Regions from separate parts of the Xanthobacter nonsaccharivorans genome, predicted to be linked through region 2. Evidence: riboswitches for the same ligand, from Rfam matches in the RefSeq annotation. Region 2 holds a riboswitch; the other holds the start of a gene.
What was found. Region 2 has a riboswitch for thiamine pyrophosphate ahead of thiC (phosphomethylpyrimidine synthase ThiC). Riboswitches for the same ligand answer to the same signal wherever they lie in the genome.
Positions count from the first base shown of each region.

Region 1: it holds a riboswitch for thiamine pyrophosphate, as region 2 does, so the genes downstream of both, thiO (glycine oxidase ThiO) here and thiC (phosphomethylpyrimidine synthase ThiC) in region 2, are expected to answer to the same signal.

Region 1 is NZ_CM195526.1:4,841,921-4,856,828, forward strand. Features, by position in the region: gene V5F59_RS22110 (hypothetical protein) at 1-4, shown strand, start outside; gene V5F59_RS22115 (NepR family anti-sigma factor) at 198-434, shown strand; gene rpsA (30S ribosomal protein S1) at 857-2,569, shown strand; gene V5F59_RS22125 (EF-hand domain-containing protein) at 2,829-3,236, shown strand; gene V5F59_RS22130 (hypothetical protein) at 3,400-3,627, shown strand; gene V5F59_RS22135 (carbonic anhydrase) at 3,638-4,390, opposite strand; gene V5F59_RS22140 (thiamine phosphate synthase) at 4,636-5,283, opposite strand; gene V5F59_RS22145 (thiazole synthase) at 5,290-6,069, opposite strand; gene thiS (sulfur carrier protein ThiS) at 6,224-6,457, opposite strand; gene thiO (glycine oxidase ThiO) at 6,463-7,665, opposite strand; TPP riboswitch at 7,654-7,753, opposite strand; gene V5F59_RS22160 (glutathione S-transferase family protein) at 7,870-8,478, shown strand; gene V5F59_RS22165 (NUDIX domain-containing protein) at 8,512-8,988, shown strand; gene sppA (signal peptide peptidase SppA) at 9,145-10,116, shown strand; gene ihfB (integration host factor subunit beta) at 10,343-10,627, shown strand; gene V5F59_RS22180 (lipopolysaccharide assembly protein LapA domain-containing protein) at 10,643-10,972, shown strand; gene cysW (sulfate ABC transporter permease subunit CysW) at 11,155-12,027, opposite strand; gene cysT (sulfate ABC transporter permease subunit CysT) at 12,029-12,946, opposite strand; gene V5F59_RS22195 (hypothetical protein) at 13,134-13,469, opposite strand; gene V5F59_RS22200 (aspartate-semialdehyde dehydrogenase) at 13,733-14,767, shown strand; gene V5F59_RS22205 (DMT family transporter) at 14,827-14,908, opposite strand, start outside.
Region 2 is NZ_CM195526.1:2,920,043-2,934,950, reverse strand. Features, by position in the region: gene V5F59_RS13500 (hydantoinase B/oxoprolinase family protein) at 1-578, shown strand, start outside; gene V5F59_RS13495 (acetone carboxylase subunit gamma) at 654-1,160, shown strand; gene thiC (phosphomethylpyrimidine synthase ThiC) at 1,247-3,121, opposite strand; TPP riboswitch at 3,202-3,336, opposite strand; gene V5F59_RS13485 (hypothetical protein) at 3,470-3,718, opposite strand; gene V5F59_RS13480 (thymidylate synthase) at 4,035-4,829, shown strand; gene V5F59_RS13475 (tellurite resistance TerB family protein) at 5,022-6,116, shown strand; gene msrQ (protein-methionine-sulfoxide reductase heme-binding subunit MsrQ) at 6,225-7,091, shown strand; gene miaA (tRNA (adenosine(37)-N6)-dimethylallyltransferase MiaA) at 7,098-8,036, opposite strand; gene serB (phosphoserine phosphatase SerB) at 8,035-8,934, shown strand; gene V5F59_RS13455 (YiiG family protein) at 9,101-10,102, shown strand; gene V5F59_RS13450 (Do family serine endopeptidase) at 10,198-11,739, opposite strand; gene V5F59_RS13445 (DUF2065 domain-containing protein) at 12,055-12,243, opposite strand; gene hflC (protease modulator HflC) at 12,264-13,187, opposite strand; gene hflK (FtsH protease activity modulator HflK) at 13,184-14,323, opposite strand; gene V5F59_RS13430 (ribbon-helix-helix domain-containing protein) at 14,761-14,908, opposite strand, start outside.

The sequences.
Region 1 (14,908 bases), 1.9 Mb from region 2:
ATGACCCGTGCCCCATCCCATGCGCCGGCGCCGGTTCGGTCCGGGGTGGAGCATTTACCTTGTTGCAACGCACGCGGCGGAGTGCGACACCTCATCTTCGCCCGCGCCGGTATCGAAGAACAGCCATGCGAACGGCACGCCCTGAAGGCCCCCCTGACACGTCCGTGACGACCCAGCACCAGAAAGAGGCAGGCGGCATGCGAACGCCTCATCGTCGTGACATCTCCGCGCGTCAGGACCTGCTCGGGCGGGAGCTGCGCAAGCTGTTCGACGATTTCACCCAGGAGGATGTGCCGGACGAGCTGATGAAGCTTGCCGCGCAGCTCCAGTCCGCTTTCGCGGAGCGCAAGGATGAGGAGGCGCCGGAGAGCGAAGGCGCCGGGACCACCAGCGTCCTTGCGGAAAAGCGCGAGAACGAGGGCGAAAAGGCCTGACATCGCACCGATCCGGCCAACTCCGGGGGTGATCCCGGGCGCGTGATGCCTCCGCCTTGGCCGACGGCCGGCGGCGGGACCGTGAAAGAGCCGCCAGCCCTTGCCTTCCGGGGCTTCTTGCACTATTTGAGCTGCGTCCGAGGCCGCGCTCCCTTCAAAGCAGGGAGCCGCCTGGGCGGGCAGGGGCCAGCGGGATACGCGGCTCCGTTCGACGGAGGCAGCCCGCCCTGGCTTTCGCTGAGCGCGCATCGGGACGCCCGTTTCATCGGGATATTCAGAATCATCGTCCGTGCCGCCCGGCTTTCGCGCCGGCCCGCCAGTCTTCTGGCGGCCGTCCGTCTTTCCTTCATGGAAGGCCGGACATCCCGAGCGGTTCGGGCATCGCAACTCGTGATGCCGGCGCAAAGAAGTCTGGAGCGTGAATGTCCGCTGTAGAAACCACCCGTGAGGATTTCGCCGCCCTGCTCGACGAGAGCTTCGGCCGCGCCGATGTGAACGAAGGTGCCGTCGTCAAGGGCATCGTGGTCGCCATCGAGAAGGACCTCGCGATCATCGACATCGGTCTGAAGACCGAAGGCCGCGTGGCCCTGCGCGAGTTCGCCGGCCCCGGCCGCGAGAGCGCCATCAAGGTGGGCGACGAGGTCGAGGTCTATCTCGAGCGCGTCGAGAACGCCATGGGCGAAGCCGTCCTCTCGCGCGACAAGGCGCGCCGCGAAGAGAGCTGGGTCAAGCTCGAGAAGGCCTTCACGGCCAACGAGAAGGTCTTCGGCGTGATCTTCAACCAGGTGAAGGGCGGCTTCACCGTCGATCTCGACGGCGCCGTGGCCTTCCTGCCGCGCTCCCAGGTGGACATCCGCCCGATCCGCGACGTCGGCCCGCTGATGCACAATCAGCAGCCCTTCCAGATCCTCAAGATGGACCGCCGCCGCGGCAACATCGTGGTCTCCCGCCGCACCGTGCTGGAAGAGACCCGCGCCGAGCAGCGCCACGAGCTGGTCCAGAACCTCGAGGAAGGCCAGGCCATCGACGGCGTGGTCAAGAACATCACCGATTACGGTGCGTTCGTTGACCTCGGCGGCATCGACGGCCTGCTGCACGTCACCGACATCGCCTGGCGCCGCGTGAACCACCCCACCGAAGTGCTGAACATCGGCCAGACGGTGAAGGTGAAGATCATCAAGATCAACCACGAGACCCACCGCATCTCGCTCGGCATGAAGCAGCTCCTGGGCGATCCCTGGGAGGGCATCGAGGCCAAGTATCCGGTGGAGGCCCGCTTCAAGGGTCGCGTCACCAACATCACCGACTACGGCGCGTTCGTGGAGCTGGAGCCCGGCATCGAGGGCCTCATCCACGTCTCCGAGATGTCGTGGACCAAGAAGAACGTCCACCCCGGCAAGATCGTCTCCACCTCCCAGGAGGTCGAGGTTCAGGTGCTGGAAGTGGATTCGGCCAAGCGCCGCATCTCCCTCGGCCTCAAGCAGACCCTCCAGAACCCCTGGGAGGCCTTCGCCGAGAAGTATGCGCCGGGCGCCGTGGTGGAAGGCGAGGTCAAGAACAAGACCGAGTTCGGCCTGTTCCTCGGCCTCGACGGCGACGTGGACGGCATGGTCCACCTCTCCGACCTCGACTGGAACCGTCCGGGCGAGCAGGTGATCGACGAATACCGCAAGGGCGACATGGTGAAGGCCGTGGTGCTCGACGTGGACGTCGAGAAGGAGCGCATCTCCCTCGGCATCAAGCAGCTCGCCGGCGATCCCTTCGCCGAGGCTGGCGAAGTGAAGAAGGGCGCCATCGTCACCTGCGAAGTCACCGACGTGAAGGACGGCGGCATCGAGGTGAAGCTCACCGGCACCGACCTCTCGGCCTTCATCAAGCGCTCCGAGCTTGCCCGCGACCGCAACGACCAGCGCCCCGAGCGCTTCTCGGTGGGCGACAAGCTGGATGCCCGCGTCACCCTGTTCGACCGCAAGGCGCGCAAGGTGCAGGTGTCCGTCAAGGCGCTCGAGATCGCCGAGGAGAAGGAGGCCGTGGCCGCCTACGGGTCGCAGGACTCGGGTGCGTCGCTCGGCGACATCCTGGGCGCCGCCCTGAAGCAGCGCGCGGCCGCCGACGAGGGCGAGAAGGAAGACTGATCGCCCCTCGCGGTCATCAGCGAATGGAAAGGGCCGGCCATGTGCCGGCCCTTTTTCTTTTCCGGCGCGCCGACGCCCCGCACGGCTCGTCCATTGCCCTGCGCGAGAGCGAAGGAGTACACAACCAGGGGAGCCGGATCCGATCGGCCTGTGTCGGTCGGAGCGTGCTCTTTCCCGAGGTCCGGGGCGGTGTCACCGGCCGGCTTGCTGCCATCTGGCTGCTCCCCGCTCCGGCGCGAGAACACAGGGAGGTCATTCCATGGTGCGTCAGCTGGCTCGCCTCGGCATCGTCGCCGCCGTTTCGCTCGCCGCGCTGGGACCCGCCTTCGCCGGCATGTCCGGCAAGGAGGCCCTCGCCAAGTTCAACAAGGACGGGGACAACACGCTGGAAATCGTCGAGGTGATCGACCTCGGCACCAAATTCTTCAAGACGATCAATACCGACAACGACAAGACCCTGGAGAAGTCCGAGACCAAGGACCGCCTCACGGACGAGGATTGGGCGGCCGTCAACAAGGACGGCGACCAGACGCTGGAGCTCGACGAGTGGCTGGTCATCGTCCGCAACCGCTTCAACGATGCGGACGCCAACAAGGACGGCAAGCTGACCGCTGCGGAGCTGGATGCGCCCGCCGGACAGAAGCTGCTGCTGCTCCTCGTCAAGTGATCCGAACGCGCAGGCAGGACCAGACCAGCGGCGCGCGCCGGAAGGATCGACGTGCGGCGCGCGGTCGACAGAACATCCAAGGGCCGGTGGAGGCGCCGGCCCTTGCATTTGCGTGAAGACGGGTGAAGCTCCACACCTCAACCTGTAATTGTGGAGCTTTCCCATGTTCGACCGCTACACCAAGGCCATCCTCACGATCATTGCCGCAGCCCTCGTGGCTGGGGTCGTTCAGCGGGCGGTGACCCCCGCAGACGCCGAGCCCGCGCAGTGCGGGGACGTAAAGACCCCCTGCGTCGTGGTGCTCGGCGTCTGGGACAAATTCGCCGCCCAGGCCAAGCTGTGCGGTACGGACCTGCGCATTCCCTGCATGGCCGTTGTCACCCAGCCTTGACTGCGCCGCCTTAGTTGAGCCGGAGCAGGAATCGCCGGTTCACCGCCTGCAGCGGGCGGGCGTTCATGGGGAAGATGGCGCGGAAGGCATCGATATCCGCCTGCGCCACCTCAAGCGGGCTGGCGAGAACGTTCCAGTCCACGATCTCGGAGCACGGCGGCGTGGTCAGCGAGCCCTCGTAGCGATAGGTGCCCCGCGCCGCCGGCAACAGGCCGGCCGGATCGACCGGCGCGCCCATCACCTTCTCGCCGGGCTTGCGCGGCGCCGCCGCCATCACGGACGAGAAGGCGGCATTGGCCGCGCCCGGCTTCATGAACACGCCCACCACCAGCAGCCCGCCCTCGGGGGCGGCATGGACGAAGTGCGCCTCCATGGCCGTGCGCTGGCCATCGATGGCGTGCTCGCTGGGGGCATGGAAATGGAACTGCTTGAGCGCGTACGTCTTGCCGCCCTGGGTCGCGGTGCCGCCGTCGCCGGTCACGTCGGCCTGGATGGTGTGGCCGTTATTGACCACCTTGTAGGCGAGGGGCTTCCAGGCGAGCACGGGGCCCGCGCTTTCCGCCCTCACGGCGCCTTCGAGATTGATGGGTGATTGCTGGGTCCCCACCGCGCAGGCGGCGAAGCCTTGCTCCAGCTTGCCCCACTCCTGCGGCCCGCCGTGTCCCTCATAGGTCCAGTGGGCCTGGTCGGCGGCACGGGCGGCTCCGGCGCAGACCGGGCACGCTGCAAGGCCCGCGAGCAACGTGCGACGATTGATCTTCATGTTACCCCCCTAGCTTGCGGAGCCGGGGCCGGCTCCGGATGCGGCGGTTTCCCCGCCTTGCCCAAGCCTAGAACGCAATCCAGCAAGGTGGAAACAGCTTTTGCTTCCACCTGCGGCTGAAACACCTCTCTCTAACTTGAGGAATAGAACGCTTTATCCGATCAGATGACCGTGCAATCCGATCGGCGCGCGCGGACGGAGGCGCGTGATGCGGGCGAAGACCGGACAGATCCCGCTGGCCGGGCTCAGCGCGCGGGCCGGGCCAATGCGCCCCGCAGCTCCTGGATTGCCGCAGCCGCATCCTCGGCCCGCATCACCCCGCCCATGACGGCGATGCCGTGCGCCCCTGCCCTGAGGCACAAAGGCACCGTCTTCGCCTCGATCCCGCCGAGCCCGATGACCGGCACGGGGGATGCCGCGACGAAGGCGGCGAGGCCCTCCGCGCCGAGGGCCGGGCCGTAGCCGGGCTTCGACGCGGTAAGAAAGACAGGGCTCGCGGAGATATAGTCCACCAGCGCCGGGTCCGTCGCCGCCGCATCCTGCGGACGATGCACGGAAATCCCCACCAGCGTGCCCGGCCCGAGCAGTTCCCGCGCGGCGGCCGGATCGCCGCCATCGGGCAGGTGCGCCCCATCCGCTCCGGCCGCCAAAGCGAGAGCCGGTGCGCCGTGCAGGGTCAGCCGGGCGCCGAACGGGCGCGTGACCTCCCTGAGCCGGGCGAACAGGGCCAGCTGCTCCGTCTCGGGAAGGTCCTTCTCCCGCAGGCTGACCCATCGACAGCCACCGGCGCAGGCGCGCGCCACCACGTCCGCCAACGCGCCCCGCGCCTGCGCCCGGTCGGTGATGAGCAGCAGCGGCGGCACGGGCAAAGGCAACGCGGATCGCGCCGGCACCGGCCGTCAGCTCCCGACGAGGCCGAACTCGGGGCTGGAGGCCTCGGCATGCAGCTTCTTGGGAATGCGGCCGGACAGGCGGGCAAGCCGACCGCCTTCCACCGCGTAACGGAAGGCAGTGGCCATCCGCACCGGATCGAGCGCCTTGGACACCGCCGTGTTCAGCAGCACCGCTGAGCAACCCAGCTCCATGGCGAGCGCGGCGTCGGAGGCGGTGCCGATGCCCGCGTCCAGCACCACCGGCACCGGCGAGCGGGCGCAGATCAGCTCGATCATGTGCGGATTGGCGATGCCGAGGCCGGTGCCGATCATGGAGCCGAGCGGCATCACCGTCGCCGCGCCGAGATCGGCGAGCTTCTGGCAGGTGACGGGATCGTCGTTGCAATAGGGCAGCACCACGAAGCCGCGGGAGACCAGTTCCTCCGTCGCCTTCAGAAGCTCTTCCACATTGGGATAGAGCAGCTCGCGGTCGCCGATGACCTCCAGCTTCACCCAGTCCGTCTCCAGCGCCTCGCGGGCGAGCTCGGCGGTCAGCACCGCGTCCTTCGCCGTCTGGCAGCCGGCGGTGTTGGGCAGGATGTGCACGCGGCCGGTGAGGAGGTCCGTCAGGCTCTCCTCATAGCCGGCGAGGCTGATGCGGCGGATGGAGGCGGTGGCCATCTGCGCGCCGGAGGCCTCCAGCGCATCGAGGAAGATCTTCTGGTTGGGATAGCCCGCCGTGCCGAGGAACAGGCGCGACTGGAAGGTGCGCCCGGCGATGACGAGGGGATCGGAAAATGTGGTCATTCTGCTTCATCCCGGCGCCGCTGGCGGCGCCTCCCGGTGTTTCATCCCGGGCGCCGCGCAGGCGCCTTATGGTTATGCCGGGGCATCGGGCGCCCCGGATGCTTTCGATTGCGGGGCGGTTAGCCGCCCTCATTGGCCTTTCATTGCAGGGCGGCTAGCCGCCCTGCTTGGCCTCGATGATCTCCACGGCGTCGCCGGCGGCAAGGGTGGCCTGCGCCCAGATGCGGCGCGGCACCACCGACCCGTTCACCGCCACGGCGATGCCCTTGCGCTCGGGATCGAGGCCCTTGGCGCGCAGCAGGTCGGCCACGGTCGTGGCTTCCAGCGCCTCGGGCAGGCCGTTGACCTTGAGGGGCAGGGTGCGCGCGGCGGCGGTCGCGGTCTGCATCGGGCTCACTCCGCCGCCTGCCGCGGCCGGAAGCGCTCGGCGCCGAACGGCACCGCCACCTCGGCCATGCGGCCCTCGAGCACGAAATCGGCGATGACCTGCGTGGTCACGGGCAGGAGCAGGATGCCGTTGCGGTGATGGCCGGTGGCATAGACGAGCCCCTCCACCTCCGCGCTCGGACCGAGGATGGGGGCATCATCCCGGCTGCCGGGGCGGAAGCCCACCCATTGCTCGTCGATGGAGAGTTCCTCCAGCGTCGGCAGGGCGCGCCAGGCGTGGGTCAGCAGGGCCAATTGGCCGCCGGCGGTGAGATCGGGATCGAAGCCCTTCTCCTCCGTGGTGGCGCCGAGGATGAGCCGCCCGTCGCGCCGCGGCACGAGGTAGGAGCCCGGCGCCCACAGCACGTGGGAGAGGATGGGCGCGGCCGGATCCATCCGCAGGGCCAGCATCTGCCCCTTGATGGGACGCACCGGCAGCGGCGCGGCGGGGCTGATGTCCACGCCCCGGCTCCATGCGCCGGCCGCCAGCACCACCACGTCGGCGGGATGGAGCGCCCCGCCGCAGATGACGCCGGCGACGTGGCCGCCCACGGTCTCCACCTTCGCCACGGCGGACCGCTCGTGGATGCGTACGCCTGCCTTGAGGGCCGCCACCTTCAGCGCGGCGGCGACCTTGCGATTGTCCACTTGGTGGTCCTCGCGGGTCAGGATGCCGCCGGCGAGCTTCGGCGAGAGATAGGGCTCGCGCCGCCGCACCTCCGCCGCCGAGAGCCACTCCACCGGCAGGCCGAGGGAGGTCTGGAAGGCGAAGAGGTGGCGCAGCCGCGCCAGGTCGTCGGCGGTGAGCGCGATGGTGATGGTGCCTTCCGTGCGCAGGTCCACGCCTGTGCCGGATGCCGCCTCCAGCTCGGCCGCGAAGGCCGGCCAATAGGTCTGGCTGGCGCGGTTGAGGGTGAGCAGGCCCTCCTCCCCCGGCTCCGCCTCGGCGCAGGCGGCGAGCATGCCGGCGGCGGCGCGGCTGGCCCCCTGCCCGGTCTCGCCGGCGTCGAACAGCTCCACGGGGCAGCCCGCGGCGGCGAGCCGCCAGGCGATGGCAAGGCCGATGACGCCGCCACCGACAACGGCGACGCGCGGACGCGCCTTGCCCGCCGATGGCGAGCCGGCTGAAGAGGAAACGGATGAATTGACAGTCGACAAGCTCTCGCTCATCGGCATCTCCCTACGCTGGCATGATCCAGACAGGTTCGATGGGTGTGATCTCAGCCGCGCATGATGCACGGCACCCCAGGCCGTCCTGGTATTATCCATGCCTCGCACCGAACCGCAAGGCCCGCCCCCTTTGCCCGCCGCCCCGAGCGGCTGGACTCGCATGAATGTTCACTTTATGTTCCATCTCAAAACCGGGAGAAGAGCATGCTGAAGCTGTACTGGGCGCCCCACACCCGCGCCTTCCGCATTGTGTGGATGCTGGAGGAGACGGGCCTTCCCTACACGCTCGAACATGTGGACATCCGCAGCGGCGCGCAGGACGATCCCGCCTATCGCGCCCTCAATCCCATGGGCAAGGTTCCGACCCTGGTGGACGGTGCGGCGATCCTCTCGGAGAGCGGCGCCATCTGCGCCTGGCTGGCCGAACGGGCCCCGGACGCCAGGCTCGCGCCTGCGGTGGGTGATCCGCTGCGCGCGCGATACCTCCAAACGCTGTTCTTCTCCGTGGCCTGCATGGAGCCCGCCTTCCTGCAGAAGATGAAGGCCATCGAGATTCCCAAGTCCGCCGCCGGCTGGGGCAGCTTCGACCTCGTGATGGAGACGGTGGAGAAGGCCGTGGCGGAAGGGCCCTATCTCCTCGGCGCGTCGTTCAGCGCCGCCGACGTGATGCTGGGCACGGACCTGTGGTACGGGATCAACCTGCTCAAGGTCATCGCCCCCACGCCCGCCGTCGCGGCCTATGTGGAGCGCGTGACATCGCGCCCCGCCTTCAAGCGGGCGGAGGCGGCGGAGGCCGCCCGCCTGCCGGCCTGAGGCGCCGCGCATCCCGGCGCATGCGGCACCGGGATGCGCTATGCTCGCGGCATGGCGCCTCTCAACCTGCAGTCTCTCCTCAATGTGGTGCGCCGGGTGCACCACGGCATGACCCTTGGCGTGCGCGTGATGGCTCGCGACGGGGAGGGGCGCCTGCTGCTGGTGCGGCACACCTATATCGCCGGCTGGCATTTTCCCGGCGGCGGCGTGGACCTCGGCGAGACGGCGGAGGCCGCCGCCCGGCGGGAGCTGCGCGAGGAGGCCAATGTGGAGGCGGAGGGGGCGCTCGCCCTCGCCGGACTCTTCTTCAATCCCCGCGTGGGCGGGCGCGACCACGTGGCCCTGTTCCATGCGGAGCGGCTCGCCATCGGCCCCCGCCCCGCTCGCAACACCGAGATCGTCGCCGCCGACTTCTTCCCCCTCGACGCCTTGCCGGACGGGGTTTCCCCCGCCACGGCGCGGCGCATCGCCGAATGGCGGCAGGGCCTGCCGCCCGCCGACCGGTGGTGACGCCCCCCGCCTGCGCACGTCGGGCCGAGGCTCTGCCGGCGCGCCGCCCGCTCCTGCCCTCCCGGCCTTGCGCGAGCGCCTTGCCAAGCGGGCCGCAGCCCGCTTAAGTCCCGCCGTCGCACCCGCCGCACGCGGCGCGTGAACAGGAGAATTCAGATGTCCATCGACGCCGACCAGATCGTCGAGCGCCGCCGCCTGAGGCGGAAGGTCACCTTCTGGCGGACGCTCGGCATCCTCGCGGCGGTCGCCGCCGTGGCGGTGGGCGTCGCCACGGTGCTCGGGCGCACCATCCCCGCCTCCTCCCCCCATGTGGCCCGGGTCATGATCGGCGGCCTCATCCGCAACGACCGGGAACGGGTGGAGATGCTGGAGGAGATCGGCCGCTCGCGGGCGAGCGCGGTGATCCTCTCCATCGACAGCCCCGGCGGCACCGTCACCGGCTCCGAGCAGCTCTACGACGCGCTGCGCCGCCTCGCCCAGAAGAAGCCGGTGGTGGCGGTGGTGGAGGGGGTCGCGGCCTCCGGCGCCTATATCGCCGCTTTGGGTGCCGACCATATCGTCGCCCGGCGCAACGCGCTGGTGGGCTCGGTGGGCGTCATCTACCAGTATCCCAACTTCACCGAGCTCATGAAGACCCTCGGCGTCGCCATGGAGGACATCAAGTCCTCGCCGCTGAAGGCCTCGCCCAACCCCTTCAGCCCAACCACCCCCGAGGCCCGCGCCGCCGTGGATTCGCTGGTGAAGGACAGCTACGCCTGGTTCAAGGGCCTCGTCTCCGAGCGGCGCAAGATCTCCGATCCGCGGCTCGCCGAGGTGTCGGACGGGCGCGTCTTCACCGGCCACCAGGGCCTCGACCTCCAGCTGGTGGACGAACTGGGCGACGAGCGCACCGCCCGCGCCTGGCTCGCCAAGGAGAAGGGCGTGCCGCCGACGCTCAAGGTCCGCAACTGGCGCAGCGGGCAGGTGGGGGACGAATTCGGCTGGCTGCTCGGCGCCGCGCGCGGGGTGGTGAGCGCGCTCGGCTTCCCCCAGGCGGCCGCCCTCTTCGGCGACACCGCGCGCAGCGCTCTGGAACGCAGCCAGCTTGACGGCCTTCTGGCCCTCTGGCACCCTCGATCCGATGGGTGACAAGGGCTTGCCGATCAAGCAATAACGCCAGTTCGACGCAACCGGTCGACACCAAGGCGAGGTCCGTCCGCGGGGCGTTCAGCGGATCGGTTCCAGAGTGCGATCCGGTCAGATTGAATCAATCTGACCGGTGAATCGCCCTCTAAACGCAAGGAAGAGAACGCGTGACCCGATCCGATTGCGGAGCAATCAGGTCGGCGCGTACTCCAAAGGAAGTGCGGCCACGATGATCAAGTCCGAGCTCGTCCAGAAAATCGCCGAAGCCAACCCGCATCTCTACCAGCGGGACGTGGAGAACATCGTCAACGCCATCCTGGAGCAGATCGCCTCCGCCTTGGAGCGCGGCGACCGGGTGGAGCTGCGCGGCTTCGGCGCCTTCTCGGTGAAGAAGCGCGACGCCCGCGTCGGCCGCAACCCGCGCACCGGCAAGCAGGTGGACGTCTCCGAGAAGACCGTGCCCTATTTCAAGACCGGCAAGGAGATGCGCGAGCGTCTCAACACCGGCAAGTAGGGCCGGGCGACCGCCGTGTCCCGCCTTCTCGCCATCCTCATCGGGCTGCCGCTCTCGGTCCTCGCCGTCGCGCTGGCGGTGGCGAACCGCAAGCCGGTGACGCTCTCCCTCGATCTCTTCTCGCCGGACGCGCCCGCCCTGTCGGTGACGCTGCCCCTGTTCGCCATCGTCTTCGCGGCGCTGATCGTCGGCGTCGCGGCCGGGGGGCTCGTCACCTGGCTGCGGCAGGGCCGGTTCCGCAAGGAAGCGCGCCGCGCCCGCCGCGAGCTCGACCGCGTGGCTGCGACCCGGCCCGCCGAGCGGGCCACCTCCGGGGGCCTCAGCCTGCCCGCCCCGCGCGGCTGACCGTCCGCCCGGCTTCATCCTGCCTCGAACCACCGAACGCCAGGCCACGCCGGGCGTTTTCGTTTCCTGGCTTTCGTTACCGCACGCCCAAGGCCAGCGCGCGCGACCCCGGGCCCCTGGTCGAGCCCGCGCGGCAGCTGGACGAAGCCACCTGACATCTTAAGCGCCCCGGCCCGGTCGGATCAGTGCCCCGGCCGGCGGACGGGCACGATCTCCTCGCGCTTCCTCTGCGCCCGCTCGATGAGAAACTTCGCCACCAGCGTGAACAAGGCGACGCCGGCCAGCAGGGTGGCGGCCGCAAAGGCCGCGAGCACGTGGCTGTCCTGGTAGAGCAGCTCGATCTGCAGGGGCAGGGTCGAGGTCTTGCCGCGGATGTTGCCCGAGACCACCGAGACGGCGCCGAACTCGCCCATCACCCGCGCGTTGCACAGGGCCGCGCCGTAGAGCAGAGCAAAGCGCACGTTGGGCAAGGTCACCAGCCGCAGCACGTCGAAGCCCGAGGCGCCGAGGCTCACCGCCGCCTCTTCCTCCTCGCGGCCCTGGGCCATCATCAGCGGCACCAGCTCGCGCACCACGAAGGGCGCGGTGACGAACAGGCTGGCGAGGAGGATGCCCGGCACGGCGAACATGATCTTGATGTCGTGCGCCTCGAGAAAGGGGCCGAGCAGCCCCTGCCCGCCATAGACGAACAGATAGGCGACGCCGGCCACGATGGGTGAGACGGAGAAGGGCAGCTCCACCACCGCCAGCAGCAGGTTGCGGCCAGGAAAGCTGAATTTGGTGACCGCCCAGGCGGCGGCGATGCCGAAGGCGACGTTCACCGGCACGCAGACCACCGCCGCCAGCACGGTGAGGCCCACGGCGTGGAGCGTGTCGGGCCGCGCCAGGGCCTCCAGATAGGCGGGCACGCCCCGCGCGAACGCCTCGGTGAAGATGACGGCCAGCGGCGCGATGAGGGCGACAGCCGTGAGGGCGAGCACAAGGGTGAGGATGACCAAACGGGTCAGCACCCCGTCCCCCACCCGGATGCGGTTGCGATTGAGCGAGGCCGCCATCTCACCCCTCTCCCAGGGCGTGACGCTGGTGCCAGGCCTGGACGGCGTTGACCACCAACAGCATGAGGAAGGCGATGGCGAGCATGGTCACGGCGATGGCCGCGGCGGCGGCATAGTCATATTCCTCCAGCCGGATGAAGGTGAGCAGCGCCACGATCTCGGTGCGGAACGGCTGGTTGCCGGCGATGAACACCACCGCCCCGAACTCGCCCAGCGAGCGCGCGAAGGCGAGGGAGGTGCCGGCGAGGAAGGCGGGGAACAGGGTCGGGAAGATCACCTTGCGGAAGATGGTGAGGTCCGAGGCCCCCAGCGTCGCCGCCGCCTCCTCCAGCTCCGGCTCCATGTCCTCCAGCACCGGCTGCACCGTGCGCACCACGAAGGGGATGGAGGTGAAGGCCATGGCGCAGACGATGCCCGCCGGCGCATAGGCCACCTGGATGCCCCACAGCGCGAGCGGGGCGCCAAACCAGCCGTTCTTCGCGAACAGGGCGGTGAGGGCGAGACCGGCGACGGCGGTGGGCAAAGCGAAGGGCACGTCCACCATGGCATCCAGCAGGCGCTTGCCGGGAAACTCGTAGCGCACCAGCACCCAGGCGAGGCCCAGGCCGTAAACCGCGTTGAACAGCGCCGCGATGGCCGCGGTGGTCAGCGTGACCTGAAAGGAGGCGAGGGTCCGCGGCGACGTGAGGATGGCGATGTAGCCGAGAAAGCCCACGTCCGCCGCCTTCAGCAGCAGCGCCCCGATGGGCAGGAGCACGATCAGCGCCAGATAGAGGAGGGTCACGCCCAGGGACAGGCGGAAGCCGGGAATGACGCTGCGCCGCGCCCGCCGTTGGGGGCGCGACGGGCGGCCCGGTGGGGCGTCGCTCTGGGCTTCGCCGCCGGATGCCGGGGCAGCGAAGGTCGAAAGGCGGGGCATGGCACGGACCTTAGAGGGTCTTGCGGCGGCTCCGCCGCCGGTGGAGCGCCCTTATGCCGGCAATTCCACCTAAAGTCATGTCCTTTGCGGAAGACCCGCAGAACAACAAAATATAGATGTTATATAGGCAGCCAAAAAAGGGCCGCGGCGAGCGGCCCTTTGCCTTGCGCTGTGCTGCGGCGCAGCCTCAGTAGCCCGGCAGGTCGAACTGGCCCGGCAGCGGCCAGCGGATGCCGGTGATGGGGCCGGGGCCAGCGGCGCCGCCCTGGCCGTAGCCCGGATAGAACCAGCCCGGCGGGAGCGCGTAGTCGAGATAGGACTTGGAGCCCGGCTTCACCACCGTGCCGGCATCCAGGTACGAGCGCTTGGAAAGCTCGATGCGGGTGCGCTTCTTGGTGGTCTGCTGAGCCTGGGCGCTGTCCGCCCCGAGGAGGGAGACGGCGCCGGTCAGCGCCACCGCGGACGTCACCGCGAGCGCCACCCGAAAGGCAGCGGCGATGGTGAAGGACGGCGCGACACGCATGGAAACCTCCCGAGGCGGCCGGAGCGTCCCGCAAGTCACCGGGGCGGTCACGGGGCCGACTGTGACTGGATTAGGGCACTCTGGCGCCCCGTGCAAGGAAACGAGTGGCACGGGCGGCATGTTCCCCTCTTCTGGACCCGCCTGCGTTGCGCTGGCGCAACAGTTTTGGGGCGACCTCGCGAATCAGCGATTTGCATGCCTGCGCCGTTCGGCCTAAAAGCTGCGTTCCCGGCCAGCAGGGCCGGCAGATCCCGAGGAATGACATGGGTTACAAGGTCGCCGTCGTCGGCGCCACGGGCAACGTGGGCCGGGAGATTCTCTCGATCCTCGACGAGCGGGGCTTCCCCGCGGACGAGGTTGTTGCACTCGCCTCGCGCAAGTCGCAGGGCGTCGAGGTCTCCTACGGTGACAAAACCCTGAAGGTGAAGGCGCTCGAGACCTACGACTTCTCCGATACCGACATCTGCCTCATGTCGGCCGGCGGCGCCGTGTCCAAGGAATGGTCGCCGAAGATCGGCGCGCAGGGCTGCGTCGTCATCGACAATTCGTCCCAGTGGCGGACCGATCCGGACGTGCCGCTGATCGTTCCCGAGGTGAACGCCGATGCCATCGTCGGCTTCACCAAGAAGAACATCATCGCCAATCCCAACTGCTCCACGGCGCAGCTGGTGGTGGCGCTGAAGCCCCTGCACGACGCCGCCACCATCAAGCGCGTGGTGGTCTCCACCTACCAGTCCGTCTCCGGCGCCGGCAAGGACGCCATGGACGAGCTGTTCTCGCAGACCCGCGCCGTGTTCGTCTCCGATCCGGTGGAGCCGAAGAAGTTCCCGAAGCGCATCGCCTTCAACCTCATTCCGCAGATCGACGTCTTCATGGACGACGGTTTCACCAAGGAAGAGTGGAAGATGGTGGTGGAGACCAAGAAGATCCTCGATCCGAAGATCAAGCTGGTGGCCACCTGCGTGCGCGTTCCGGTCTTCATCTCCCATGCGGAATCGGTGAACGTGGAGTTCGAGAAGGAGCTCTCGGCGGAGGACGCGCGCAAGATCCTGCGCGAGGCCCCGGGCATCCTGGTGGTCGATACCCGCGAGCCGGGCGGCTACACCACCCCGCACGAGGCGGCGGGCGAGGATGCCACCTACATCTCGCGCCTGCGCGACGACCCGACCGTGGAGAACGGCATCGCCTTCTGGTGCGTGTCGGACAACCTGCGCAAGGGCGCGGCGCTCAATGCCGTGCAGATCGCCGAGGTGCTGGTCAACCGCAAGCTCATCACCGCCCGCTCCAAGGCGGCCTGAGCCCGGATCATCGCAAACGTGGAAACGGCCCTCCCCGGAGGGCCGTTTTCGTTTGTGCCTCACCCGCCCCCCGGCGGGCGGGGGCGGCGGACGGCCACACGCTGGGCGATGGCCACCACCAGCACCACCGCCACGGCGAAG
Region 2 (14,908 bases):
CGGAGAACCCCACCTGGGACCGGATGCTGCCCGATGCGCAGATCAAGCGCGACAAGCAGGCCATCACCACCGAGGAGATGTTCTCCGACTACGATCTCTACCTCAACTACATGCGCGGTGGCCCCGGCTTCGGCGACCCGCTGGATCGTGAACCGCAGGCGGTGGCCGACGACATCAACGGCGGCTACGTGCTGGAGCGCTTCGCCGGCGACGTCTATGGCGTCGTGGTGAGGAAGGGCGAGGGCGGGCAGTATGTGGTGGACGAGGCCGCGACCGCAGCTGCCCGCAAGCAGATGCGCTCCGACCGCCTCGCCAAGTCGGTGCCCGTCACCGAATGGATGAAGGGCGAGCGCGAGAAGATCCTCGCCAAGGACGCGGGCACCCAGGTGCGCCAGATGTTCGCCGCCTCCTTCAAGCTTGGCCCGCGCTTCGAGAAGGACTTCCGCACCTTCTGGAACCTGCCCGACAGCTGGACCCTGCCGGAGGAGGAGATCGGCGTGCCCACCTACGGCTCGCGCTATTCCATGGACATCTCCGAGCTGCCGGACGTTCACACCGTGCAGTTCGTGGAGGAGTGATCCCTCCACTGGGTGGCGGCGCTCGTCGCCGCCACCCGCCTTTTTTCCAATCAAACATCAAGTGGAGGAAACCCGATGGCCTACACCCGTTCCAAGATCGTCGACCTCGTGGAAGGCACGATCGACCCCGATACGCTGCACCAGATGCTGTCCACCCCGAAGGACCCGGAGCGGTTCGTGACCTATGTGGAGATTTTGCAGGAGCGCGTGCCGTGGGATGACAGGATCATCCTGCCGCTTGGCCCGAAGCTCTTCATCGTCCAGCAGAAGGTCTCGAAGAAATGGACCGTGCGCTGCGAGTGCGGCCATGACTTCTGCGACTGGAAGGACAATTGGAAGCTCCACGCCCGCATCCATGTGCGCGACACGCCGCAGAAGATGGAGGAGATCTATCCCCGCCTCATGGCGCCCACCCCGTCGTGGCAGGTGATCCGGGAATATTTCTGCCCCGAATGCGGCACGCTCCACGACGTGGAGGCGCCCACCCCCTGGTATCCAGTCATCCACGATTTCGAGCCGGACATCGATGCCTTCTACACCGAATGGCTCGGCCTGCCGGTGCCCGAGCGCGCGGCGGCCTGAAGGGGAGGGGGCTCAGGGGCCCCCCTCCTGTCACCGAAACAGAAAGGGCGGCCGCAGGGCCGCCCTTTCGCTTTCCGACTTGGGCCTCACTCCGCCGCCGCAGGGGGCGGCTCGGCCACATCGGGGGCCGGCGTGTAGATGAGGCCGCCGCCGTCGCGGAACTTCTGCGCCATCTCGGCCATGCCGGCCGAGGCGAGGTTGTCCGCCTGGGCGCGGGCGATGTCGCCGGCCTCCAGCTTCAGCTCCTGCGAGATCTTCATGGAGCAGAACTTCGGCCCGCACATGGAGCAGAAGTGCGCCACCTTCGCGCCCTCGGCCGGGAGCGTCTCGTCGTGGAAACGCTCGGCCGTCTCCGGGTCCAGCGAGAGCGCGAACTGGTCGCGCCAGCGGAAGGAGAAGCGGGCCCGGGAGAGCGCATCGTCACGGATGCGCGCGGCCGGGTGGCCCTTGGCGAGGTCCGCGGCGTGGGCGGCGATCTTGTAGGAGATGACGCCGGTCTTCACGTCATCCCGGTCGGGCAGGCCGAGATGCTCCTTGGGCGTGACGTAGCAGAGCATGGCGGTGCCGAACCAGCCGATCATCGCCGCGCCGATGGCCGAGGAGATGTGGTCGTAGCCGGGGGAGATGTCGGTCACCAGCGGGCCGAGGGTGTAGAACGGCGCCTCGTGGCAGACCTTGAGCTGCTTCTCCACATTCTCGCGGATGAGGTGCAGCGGCACGTGGCCGGGGCCCTCGATCATCACCTGGCAGTCATGCTTCCAGGCGATCTCGGTAAGCTGGCCCAGCGTCTCCAGCTCGGCGAACTGGGCGGCGTCGTTGGCGTCGGCGATGGAGCCGGGGCGCAGGCCGTCGCCCAGCGAGAAGGCCACGTCATACTGGGCGAGGATCTCGCACAGCTCCTCGAAATTCTCGTAGAGGAAGCTCTCCTTGTGGTGGGCGAGGCACCACTTGGCCATGATCGAGCCGCCGCGCGAGACGATGCCGGTGACGCGGTTGGCGGTGAGCGGCACGAACGGCAGGCGCACGCCGGCGTGCACCGTCATGTAGTCCACGCCCTGCTCGCACTGCTCGATCACCGTGTCGCGGAACACCTCCCAGGTGAGGTCCTCGGCGACGCCGTTCACCTTCTCCAGCGCCTGGTACATGGGCACGGTGCCGATGGGCACCGGCGAATTGCGCATGATCCATTCGCGGATGGTGTGGATGTTCTTCCCCGTGGAGAGGTCCATCACCGTGTCGGCGCCCCAGCGGGTGGCCCACACCAGCTTGTCCACTTCCTCTGCGACGCCTGAGGCAACGGCGGAATTGCCGATATTGGCGTTGATCTTCACCAGGAAATTCCGGCCGATGGCCATCGGCTCGGTTTCCGGGTGGTTGATGTTGTTGGGGATGATGGCGCGGCCGCGCGCCACTTCCTGCCGCACGAATTCGGGCGTGATCTCGGTGGGGATCGCCGCGCCCAGGCCCATGGCCTGGTGGTGCGGATGGGCGCCGCCGTTCACCCGGGCGAGATTCTCGCGGGCGGCCACATATTCCATCTCCGGCGTGATGAGGCCGGCGCGGGCGTAGGCCATCTGGGTCGGGCGCCTGCCCGCCTTGGCGCGCAGGGGCTTGCGGCCGGAGAGGTCGAACTGCGGCAAGGCGGAGGACTGGCCGGCCTTCAGCCCGTTGTCCTCGGGCTTGATGGCGCGCCCGTCCACCTCTTCCACGTCGCCGCGCTCGCGGATCCACCCGGCGCGCAGCTGCGGCAGGCCTTTGGTGAGGTCGATGAGGGCGTCCGCATCGGTGTAGGGACCGGAGGTGTCATAGACCTTCACCGGCGGCTCGTCCGGGGTGGACAGGCCGATCTCGCGCATGGCGACCCGCACGTCCGGGCGGGCGGCCGAGACATAGACCTTGCGCGAATAGGGCAGGGGGCCGGTGGTGACCTTCAGAGAGGACGTCGAGGCTTCGTCCAGCATGCGGTTCTCCGTTCAGCTTGCGCTTTCAACGAGAGCCGGGGGTAGAGCTAGGAGACGGGTGCGAAGCGGCACTGAGCGCCGGTATGCACAAGTTCCGATCCCTTCGCCGGTATGACCCGGATCAGGTTCAAAGGGTCATCGCGGTGCCCGCGAGCCCTGACAGCGGGCGGACTTGCGATATCTCAGCCCCTTCCGGGGCCCCCCTTGGAACGGGTCAAGTGTGGTGTATACGAAAGCCCAATGTCAACGCTGCACCGCAGCGATCCGGGCGGCGACTTATGCTGCGCCGCCGCTGCCAACCAGTATTGCGCGGCGGTGGGCGGGCCGCGCGGGTCCCGGGCCTGTGCTTCAGGCTGCGAGGATGTGGGTGTGGCGCCCGGTGCGGGACGCCCTCTCCGAATCCTGGGGCGGAGCGCTTTCCTTCAGCTCCCGCAGCACCTCGTCCAGCCGATCGAGGGCGTCGCTCGCCTCATGCTCCTCGCGGGTCGATCCCGACTCCCAGGTGGCTTCGTTGCGGATTTCCTCCGCCTGCGCCTGCCGGGCGAGGTAGGCCCGGACATCAAGCAGCGCCGCTGTGATGGTTGCGAGAGAAGTCATGATCGTGCCCTTGATCGCGAATTATACCTCCAAGTGACCGCACTATTGCGGCGGCCTCATGACGCAAAAAGCCCTGTCGCAACGGCATACGTACCGAAAATCGCTCACTTTTTTGAGCGCGACGGGTGACGTAGCAAGATGGCGTGACGGAACGTTGGCCGGTATTTTGGTGCGGCATTGTGCGCGTGTGGATGGCCTGGCGCAGGGGCGAGGGGAGGGTGGCGGGCGCGCGGCGCCGGGGATAAAGTGGCGCGCCCGGGGGAGAGGCCTGCCTCGGGCCCGGCGCAGACGCCGCATCCAGACGTCGAGCTTAGCCATGGAAGCCTATCACCATCTGCTCCGCCGCATCCTCGACACCGGTGTCCGCAAGGACGACCGCACGGGGACGGGCACGCTCTCCGTCTTTGGCCACCAGATGCGTTTTGCCCTGGAGGAGGGATTTCCTCTCGTCACCACAAAGAAGCTGCACCTGAAGTCCATCGTGCACGAGCTGCTGTGGTTCCTCGCGGGCGACACCAACATCCGCTACCTGAAGGAGAACGGCGTCACCATCTGGGACGAGTGGGCGGATGCCCATGGCGAACTGGGCCCCGTCTACGGCCATCAGTGGCGCTCCTGGCCGACGCCGGAGGGGGGCGTGATCGACCAGATCGCGCAGGTGGTCTCCGATATCCGGCGCAATCCCGATTCGCGACGCCTCATCGTCACCGCCTGGAATCCGGCGGACGTGGCGAAGATGGCCCTGCCGCCCTGCCACTGCCTGTTCCAGTTCTATGTCCTGGAGGGCAGGCTCTCCTGCCAGCTTTACCAGCGCTCGGCGGACGTGTTCCTGGGCGTGCCGTTCAACATCGCCTCCTACGCGCTGCTCACCCACATGGTGGCGCAGGTGACCGGGCTGAAGGTGGGCGATTTCGTCCACACGCTGGGTGACGCGCACCTCTACACCAACCATCTCGACCAGGCCCGTGAGCAGCTCGCGCGGCAGCCCCGCGCGCTGCCGCGGCTCGAGCTCAATCCGGATGTCACCGACATTTTCGCCTTTCGCTACGAGGACGTGAAGATCGTCGGCTACGATCCCCATCCCGCCATCCGGGCGCCGGTGGCCGTCTAGGGCGCGATCCGGGCCGATGGACCGATCGGCTCGGGGAGCAGCCCTCTGATTTCAAGATTGAGAACGCGGTATCCGACCAGATCGGGCAATCTGACCGGCGCGTGCTCTAGCCGATGGCCGATCCGGGTGCGCCTGCCTCCGCACCCGCTTTGCAGCTTGTGAGTGCCAGTCAATCTCTTCAGGGAGGGTCTCATGGCGGATGCGGGTAGTCTTCTGGGCCAGCTCATCGGAGCGGCCATCGGCGGGGGCAGTGGCGGCGTGCGCGGCGGAAGCAGCGTCAGCGGCGGCTCGCCCCTCGACCAGATCCTGAAGAGCGTGCTCGAAGGGCAGGGCGCCCCCGGCGGTCCCTCGGGCCAGTCGGGCGGCGGGCTCCCCGGCGGGCTCGGCGACATCCTCGGCCAGGTGCTGGGTGGCGGCCAGCCGGGCGGCGACGTGTCCAGCGGACGGGCGCAGGGTGGGCCGTCCGGTCTTCCCGGCGGGCTGGGCGACATTCTTGGCCAGGTGCTCGGCGGCGGTGGCCGGCCGGGCGGGGGACAGGGCCAGCCTTCGGGCGGATTACCCGGTGGGCTGGGCGACATTCTCGGGCAGGTCCTGGGCGGCGGGGCGCCATCCGGCGGAGGCCTGTCCGGTGGCGCGGCCTCGGGCAGCCTTGGTGACCTCGCATCGGAAGCGCTGGGCCGGGGTGGGTCGACGCCCGCCGGGTCGTCTCCCGGTGCCCTTCCGGATGCGGATCCGGCGCCCGCCCCTGCGCCAACGCCCGCGCCGCAGTCGGGTGGTGGCGCCGGGGATCTGCTGAAATATGGCGGCCTCGCCGTCATCGGCATGATGGCCTGGAACGCCTTTCGCAAATGGCAGGCGCAATCGGGCGATGGGCGCGCGGCCTTCACCTCCGGCACGCCGGAGGCGGCAGGGTTCTCGCCCACGCAGGCCCCGGGCGGGGCGGCGGCCTTCTCCGGCGTGCTGCTCGCCGCCATGGCGGCGGCGGCCCAGGCCGATGGGGAAATCGACGACGACGAGCTCCAGCGCATCACGGGCGGGCTTGCCCGCATGGGAGCCGGCACGCCGGAGCAGGACGCCCTCGCGACTTTCCTGACCACCCCGGTCGATCCCCGGCAGGTGGTCAGCGCGGCGACGAGCCCGGAGGCGGCGCTCCAGATCTACGCCGCCTCCGCCATGGCCATCCGGCCGGACAATGCGGCGGAACGGCAGTATCTGGAAAACCTCGCCGGGGCGCTGGGCATCGATCCCGGCCTCAAGGCGCAGGTGGACCGGGACCTCAACGCCTGACGCCTCACGCAGACGTTAGCGCGCGCGCCGTAACACGGCCGCGTCCCGGCGCGTAATGGGGAAGCCGGCGGCGAATGGAACGCCGCCGCGCTGCCCCAACAGGTGACCATGCCCCGTTTCCTTACGCCGCTGCTCTACGAACGCTCCGGGCGGTTCAGCGTGGAGAAGGCGCTGTTCCTCCTCGCCTCGCTCCTGCCGGCGGCCTGGCTTGCCGGCCGGGCGATGGCGGGCGACCTCGGCCCGAGGCCGTGGACCGAGGCCATCCATTTCACCGGCCTGTGGGCGGTGCGCTTCCTGGCGGTCACGCTCGCCATCTCCCCGCTCCGGCGCCTGCTGATGCTGCCGAAGCTCTATTTCGGGCGACGTGTCTTCGGCGTTGCCACGCTGGGCTACGCGCTTTTGCATCTCGCGCTGTTCATCCTCGACCAGGGGGCGGGGCGGGCGCTGAGCGAGATCGTGCTGCGCGTCTACCTCGTCATCGGCGCGGTGGCGCTGCTGCTGTTGGTGGCTTTGGGCGCCACCTCCTGGGACGGGGCCATCCGCCGCCTCGGGGGGGAGCGGTGGAACCGCCTGCACAAGGCGGTCTTCGTCATCGCGGCGCTGGGGTCCGTCCATTTCTTCCTGCAATCGAAGCTGGACGTGACCGAGCCGGTGCTCATGTCCGGCGTGTTCCTGTTCCTGATGGTCTATCGCATCGCCGTGAAGCTCTTCGGCACCGTCACGCCCCTCGGCCTCGCCGGCCTCGCGGTGGTGGCGTCCGGGCTCACGGCGGGCGCCGAGATGGCGTGGTACGGGCTGGCGACGCGGGTCGATCCCTGGCTGGTGCTGGAGGCGAACCTGTCCTTCGACCTTGGCCTGCGGCCCGCCTGGTGGGTGCTCATCGGCGGCCTTGCGGTGGCGGCCGGGACCGCCGCCTGGGGCCGCCTCGCCCCGGCGCGCAAGGGCGCCGGCGGGCGCAAGATGGCGCCGGCGTGAGCGGCCTCAGGCCATCTGCGCCAGCAGGCATTCCAGCGCCGCGCCCGGGGTGGCCCGGTGCCAGTCGGCCATCTGGTGGCGGAAGAAGGTGTCCTGCCGCTTGGCATAGCGGCGGGTGTCGCCTTGTCCCTCGGCGATGGCCTCGGCGAGGCTGATCTCGCCAGCAAGATGGCGGGTGAGGGCCGGGGCGCCGTGGGCCTTGAGCACCGTGCGGGCGGGATCGAGGCGCCGGGCGGCGAGCGCCCGGACCTCCTCCAGCGCGCCGGCCGCGATCATGTCCTCGAAGCGGGTGTCGATGCGCCGGCGCAGCAGCGCGCGGTCCACCTCCAGCACGAGGCGGGCGCAGGTGCCTGCCTCCAGCACGGGGCGCTGCGTGTCCTGCTGCCAGCGGGAGAGCGGCCGCCCCGTCGCCGCCACCACCTCCAGCGCGCGCAGGATGCGCTGGCGGTCGTTCACCTCCAGCCGCGCGGCGGTCTTGGGGTCGAGGGCGGCGAGGCGGGCGTGGAGGACAGCATTGCCGAGGCCCTCCGCCTCGCCCCGCACGGTGGCGCGCACCTCCGCTGGTATGGGCGGGATCTCGGCGAGCCCCTGCGTCAGCGCGCGGAAATAGAGACCGGTGCCGCCGACGAAGATGGGCACCAGCCCCTCGCGCCGGCATTCGGCAATGGCACGCGCGGCATCCGTGACCCAGCGGCCGACGGAATAATCCGTGTCCGCATCCACGTGGCCGTAGAGGCCGTGGGGCACGCGCCGGGCCTCCGCGACGGTCGGCCGCGCCGTCAGGACCCGAAGATCGCCATAGACCTGCATGGAATCTGCGTTGAGCACGACGCCTCCCACCCGCTCCGCAAGGGCGAGCGCGAGGGCCGACTTGCCGCTGGCGGTAGGACCTGCGATGAGCACCGCCGACGGTTTCTTTCCCTTTTCGGGTTCCGATACTTCCATGGCCTATGTCGCGACGCTGATTTCCAATCCATCTGCCCCGGCTTTGACGCGCGAGGCAATCCACGATGCCCGCGCGGTGCTTCCCGACGCACAGGAACCGGTGGTCCTGAGCCCGGATGTGGCCGTCGACATCCATTTCGCCCCGCCGCTGGGCGCCGACGCAAGGGCGCTGGCGGATGCGGTGCGCGGCGCGCTGCACGGCGCCCCCATCGACGTGGTGGTGCAGCTGGAGGCGGCCCGGCGCAAGCGCCTGTTCCTCGCCGACATGGACTCCACCATGATCGGCCAGGAGTGCATCGACGAACTGGCCGACCTGGTGGGCGTGAAGGCGCACGTGGCTGCCATCACCGAGCGCGCCATGCGCGGCGAGATCGCCTTCGAGCCGGCTTTGCGCGAGCGCGTGGCCTTGCTGCGCGGCCTGCCGGCCGGCGTGGTGGACGACGTTCTGCGCGAGCGCATCACCCTCACCCCCGGCGGGCTGGAGCTGGTGGGCACCATGAAGGCGAACGGCGCTTATACCGCGCTCGTTTCCGGCGGGTTCACTTTGTTCACGGGCGAGATCGCCGCCCGCGTCGGCTTCGACGAGCACCGGGCCAACACGCTGCTGGTGGACGAGGAACGCTTCGTCGGCGCTGTCGCCGAGCCGATCCTCGGCCGCGAGGCCAAGCTCGCTACCCTCGTGGAGCTGCGCGACCGGCTGCGTCTTGCCCCGTCCGAGACCTTGGCGGTGGGCGACGGCGCCAACGACCTCGCCATGCTGGCCGAGGCCGGCCTCGGCGTTGCCTTCCACGCCAAGCCCGCGGTGGCCGCCGCCGCTCATGCCCGCATCGACCATGGCGACCTGACCGCGCTGCTCTACATGCAGGGCTACAGCCAGGCGGAGTTTCACATCGCCTGAGCCCCGCGCGCGCCGGTTTCATTCACGCCGGGTTCACCCGGGCTTCCCCATGGTGCCTCCCGTTTTGAACTGGAGCACGCGGCGACCGGGCCGCCTCGCGACCTGGTCGGGTCACGCGTTCTCCTTCTGAGAGTTTGGGGCCGGTCCGGCTCCAGGGGAGACCGTGATGAAGCGCGCGCGTAGGAGCCGCGGGGGTGCCAGGCTGGCGCTCGTGCTGATGGTGGGCCTTGCGGCCGCCCCGGCCGCCGCGAAGGCGCCGGATCCGGAGCAGGTCGCGACGGTTCCGGGGCCGGCGGCGACGGCGCTGCCCGTCATTCCCGTGCCGGACCTGCCCGATGCCGAGCTGAAGGTGTGGGTGGCGAAGCTGAACGCTTATGTGAAGCTGCTGAACGCCACCCTGCGCGCAGAAGAATCCTGGAACCGCTACCTCTCCTGGGTGAACCTGAAGACCGGGCCCACCGGCAAGGAGCGGATTATCTACGGGCTTTATTCCGTGCCGCCCTCGCAGGCGAAGACCGCCATCGACCTCGTCCGCAAGGTGGCGGGCGAGCCGCCCTCCATCCCCGCCATCGACGCGGCGGCGCAATCCCTCGCGTCGAGCTTCGAGGCGCTGGTCCCGATCCTCAACGAGGCCGAGGCCTATTACGACCGCAAGGACTACAAGAGCGACCAGATGGCCGGCGGCAAGGCGCTCCATGCCCGCCTCCAGCCGGCGGCGGAAGCTTTCCTCGCTGCGCGTTTCAGGCTCGACCGGCTCTCGGAGCAGGTGAAGGACAATCTCGACCGGCAAGAGCTCGCCCGCATCGAGCGGACCGAGGGCAAGTCGGATGCCTGGCACGTCCGCCGCATCATGATGGCGGCCCGCAAGGCGGTGGACCTCCTGCCGCGCGATGCCCGTGCGCCCGGCGATCTCAAGGCGTTCGACGTGGCGGTGACCGATTATGCCGGCGTGGTGCGCGAGTTCGATGCCTACATCCTCGCCAATCCACCCACCGCCAGCGCCTTTTCGTCCCAGCCCCGCGACCTGCTCGGCAAGCTCCGGGACATCCAGGAAAAGTTCGAGGGCAGGCGCCGGCCCGACCCGTCCTTCTATTTCATGGACGTGAACGGGGCGGTGAGCAGCTACAACATGATGATCAACCTGTCCGGCATGGTGCGGCTGCGCTGAATGCAAAATGCCGCCGGGTGGTGGCCCGGCGGCTGTCGGAAAGCGGCTGTTGGAAAAGGGGGGCTGCGCCTGGTGCCCGGCCCCCGTCGCCAGTTTCAGTTCAGCGGCACGGCGATGTTGGTTTGGTTGCCCTCGCCGTCCGAGACCAGGAACAGCACCGAGCGCTTGCCCAGCTTGCGCAGGGCGTCGATCTGCTTCTCCACCTCGGCGGGGGTCGCCACCGGCTCCTGGTTCACCAGCACGATGACGAGGCCGGCCCGCAGGCCCTTGTCGGCGGCGGGGGAGGAGCGCTCCACGTCCGTCACCACTACGCCCGTGACATCGACCTTGATGCGGTAGCGCTTGCGCAGCTCGTCGCTCATGGCAGAGAGCTCGATGCCGAGGGCCTTCTTCGGGGCGGCCTTGGGGGTGTCGGCATTGCCCTTGCCGCTGTCCTTGCCGGCGGCTTCCGCCTTCGCGTCGTCGTCCGGGGCGCGGGCGATCCTCACCTTCAGGGCCTCTTCCTTGCCCTTGCGGAAGACAACCACGTCCACCTCGCTGTCGGCCATGGTGTCGGCGACGGAGCGGGTCAGGTCGCGCACTTCCTTGATGTCGCGGCCGTTGAAGCGAAGGATCACGTCGCCGGCCTTGATGCCCGACTTGGCGGCGGGCCCGTCCTCCTTCACCACGCCCACCAGCGCGCCGCGCGCCTTGCCGAGGCCGAGCGCCTCGGCGATGTCGTCGGAAACCTGCTGGATGCTCACGCCCAGCCAGCCGCGGCGCACCTCGCCATATTTCTCCAGCTGGGCGATCACCGGCTGGGCGGTGGCCGCCGGCACCGCGAAGCCGATGCCGATGGAGCCGCCGGTGGGGGAGATGATGGCGGTGTTGATGCCGATCACCTCGCCGTCCATGTTGAACAGCGGGCCCCCCGAATTGCCGCGGTTGATGGCGGCGTCGGTCTGGATGAAATTGTCGTAGGGGCCGGAGTTGATGTCGCGGTTGCGGGCCGAGACCACGCCCACCGTGAGGGTGCCGCCGAGGCCGAACGGATTGCCGATGGCCATCACCCAGTCACCCACGCGGAGCTTCTCGGATTCCCCGAACTTGACGGCGATCAGCGGCTTGTCCGGCTTCACCCGCAGCAGGGCAAGGTCCACCTTGGTGTCGCGGCCTACCAGCTCCGCCTTCAGCTTCGAGCCGTCGTTGAAGTTCACGTAGATCTCGTCCGCATCGGCGATCACGTGGTTGTTGGTGACGATGAGGCCGGCGGGGTCGATCACGAAGCCGGAGCCGAGGGAGGACACCCGCCGACCGCGCCGGTCCTGCTGCTCGCCGTCGCCGTCGTCCTTCTTGTTCTTGAAGAACTCGTCGAAGAAATCCTCGAACGGGGAGCCCGGCGGCAGTTGCGGGGTCGGCACGCCGCGGGAGGGGGCCACATTCTGCGAGGTGGAGATGTTCACCACTGCGTCCATCACCCGCTCGGCGACGTCCGCCACCGAATCCGGCCCCTTGCCGGAGGCCGCCGAAACCGGCGCCGGCGCGGCGAGGCCGCATGTCAGCGCGGCGGCGAGAACCAGGGCTGGAAACCTGAAGGCGAAGCTCCCGGACGGCTGGCGACGCGAAACGGGGCCAGACGGAAGGCGGGGTTCGGGCATGGCTCTCCTCGGGGCGAAAGGCATCCGGGCATTGGTGCTTGAGGCTGCGACGGCGTTGTGGCCGGCGCAAGGCCAAATCGGCGGGGCAGGGGCGCGACATGGCGGCGGCGCCCACGGCCGCGTGGCGATGGCGCAGGGGAAGGCGCGATGCCGGCGATGATCAAAGCTGAGTGAGCGCGGCTCGCGACGCGCACGCGGACGGTCATGCGGCCGGGGCAAACATCAGTGGGCTTGGACCCCGGCACGGATGGCGCGGAGACGCCCGGCCGTGGCGGGGTTGCCTGGCAGGGATGGAAGCGGCCGGGTCGGGCCTTCTCAGAAGGTGCGCACCAGGAACACTAGCAGCACCCCCAGCGCGCCGACGCCGAGGCCGGCGAGGCGCATGGGGGTCTCGGGGGCGTGGAGCACCGCCCGCATGGCCCGGCGCCAGGCGCCGGGGAAGGCGGCGAGGCACAGGCCCTCGATGGCCAGCATCAGGCCGAGCGCGGCAAACAGGTCTTTCATGCCGCACCCGGCCCCATGGCTCAGTTGTTGGCCGGTGCCGGCTGGGCGCCAGGGGCGGCGCTGCCGGCCGGGCGCGTGCCGGTGGGATCCTGGAAGTAGCGGAAGAAGCTGGAATCCGGGCTCATCACCAGGCGGGTGTCGGTGGACTTCAGGCTCGCCTCATAGGCCTGCATGGACCGGTAGAAGGTGAAGAAGTCCGGATCCCGGCCGAAGGCGTCCGCGAAAATGCGGTTGCGCTCGGCATCGCCTTCGCCGCGCAGCTGCTCGCCCTTGGAATTGGCCTCGGCGAGCACGATGGTGGCCTCGCGGTCGGCCCGGGCGCGCAGACGCTGGGAGGCCTCGTTGCCCTGGGCGCGGATCTCGGCGGCTTCCCTCTGGCGCTCCGTCTGCATGCGCTGGAACACGGCCTGGCTGTTGGCCTCCGGCAGGTCCGCGCGGCGGATGCGCACATCCACCACCGTGATGCCGAAGTTGGCCGCCTCGCGGTTCGCCTGCTCGCTGATCTGGCGCATGAGATTCTCGCGGGAATCACGCACCACCGCGATGAAGGCATTCTCGCCGAGCACCCGGCGCAGGGCCGAGTTCAGCACCGTGGACAGGCGGTTGTTGGCGCCCTGCACCGTGCCCACCGACTGGTAGAAACGCAGCGGATTGGTAATGCGGTAGCGCGCGAAAGCGTCCACCACGAGGCGCTTCTGGTCGGCGGCGATCACTTCCTGGGAGGGGTTCTCCAGGTCGAGGATGCGATTGTCGAGATAGACGACGCTGTCGATGAAGGGGACCTTCCAGTGCAGGCCCGGCGTGGTCACCGGGGCGAGCGGCTCGCCGAGCCGCAGCACCAGCGCCTGCTGGGTCTGGTAGACCATGAAGGCCGAGGAATAGACGAGCACGAGGGCAACCGCGCCGAGAACGGCGAGCACGCCTCCGAGAACGGGATTTCTCATCGCGTGGCTCCCTGGGTCGTGGCGGCGGGGACGGGGGTGCGGCGTAGGGGGTCCGTGAGCGGAAGCACGGGGACGATCCCCTGTGCGCCCTGCCCGGCGCGGGTGGCGGACTGGTCGACGATCACCTTGTCGACGCCGCCAAGCACGCGCTCCATGGTCTCGAGATACATGCGCTCCCGCGTGACCACCTTGGCCTTCTGGTATTCCTCGTAGATCTTCAGGAAGCGCGCCGCCTGGCCGCGGGCCTCCACCACCGTGCGCTCACGATAGGCCTGGGCCGCATTGTCGATGCGGGAAGCCTCGCCGCGCGCCTCGGGCAGGATGCGGTTGGCATAGGTCTGCGCCTCGTTCTGCGCACGCTCGGCATCGGCGCGGGCGGCCTGAACGTCACGGAAGGCGTCGATGACCTGGCCCGGAGGATCAACCTTCTGCAGCTGGACCTGGGTGATCTCCACGCCGGCCTTGTAACCGTTCAACACGTTCTGCATCAGTTCCTGGACGCCATTCTCGATATTCTGGCGCGCGCCGGTGAGAATCGGCTGGATGTTGGTGCGGCCGATCACCTCGCGCATGGCGCTCTCGGCCACCGCCTTGATGGTGCCCTCGGGATTCTGGACGTTAAACAGATACTGCTCGGCGTCCGATATCCGCCAGAAGACCGAGAAGTCCACGTCGACGATGTTCTCGTCGCCAGTCAGCATCAGGCTTTCCTCGGGAACGTCGCGCATCACCGAGGTGCCGCGCCGGGTGTCCTCGCCGACACGCATGCCGATGCTGATGGTGTTGATGTTCGTGACCTTCGGCAGCAGCACGGTCTCGATCGGGTAGGGCCAGTGGTAGTTGAGGCCAGGCTGGGTCTTGCCCACGAACTTGCCGAAGCGCAGCACCACGCCCTGCTCGTCCGGCTGCACGCGGTACCAGCCGGACATGAGCCAGCCGAACACGATGAGGCCGATGATGATGGCGATGCCCTTGGCTCCGAACGAGCCGGGCAGGAGGTTGCGCAGCTGGTCCTGGCTACGGCGGATGAGATCCTCGATATCCGGCGGTGTCGGTCCTGACGAAGACGGCCCCGAACCCCAGGGGCTCCGCGGCCCGTTACCCCACGGGCCGCCACTCTGATTCTTCCACGACATCCGTCGTCTCCCGTCGGCGGCGCCGGACATCGGCAGCCGCGCCTCTGCGAGCCTGAACCGGAACCGCGCGCAAACGCCGCGATTGGCGCCGGCCGAGGAGTCCCCGCGCACCCTGCCGAAGCGATTCCCTTCGGGCGGGTGGGTCCTCCGGTGCATTGAAGGAAGGCGGATGGGGCTTTTCCGTGGAGGCGCAGGACGCCGCCACCGAAAAACGCCCGCCGCATCCCCTCAAGGATGGAGGGCGCCGCCTCCGCCCCGCATGATGCAGAGCGATCGGCGCGAACTCTTGCGGACCCGTTCACGACCGTCAGCAGCGGCTGGAAATGCAACCAGCGCAGCGCACGGCCCTGCCGGGCCCGGCGGTTATAGGAAACCGCGCGCCGCCTTTCAACGCGGCGCGCGGCCTACCTTATCCGCAGATAGGGTGGAGTTGCGATTTACGCAACGGGAGGGCTGGCAACGCTGATACGCTCCGCCGCACCCTGCGCCCGCGCTGCCGTGGCGACGCCGCGGTAGTGATCGAGCACGAAGAGGCGGATGGCGGACGAGAGATTTCCCTGCGTCCGCGCGGAGTCGATGGTCGCC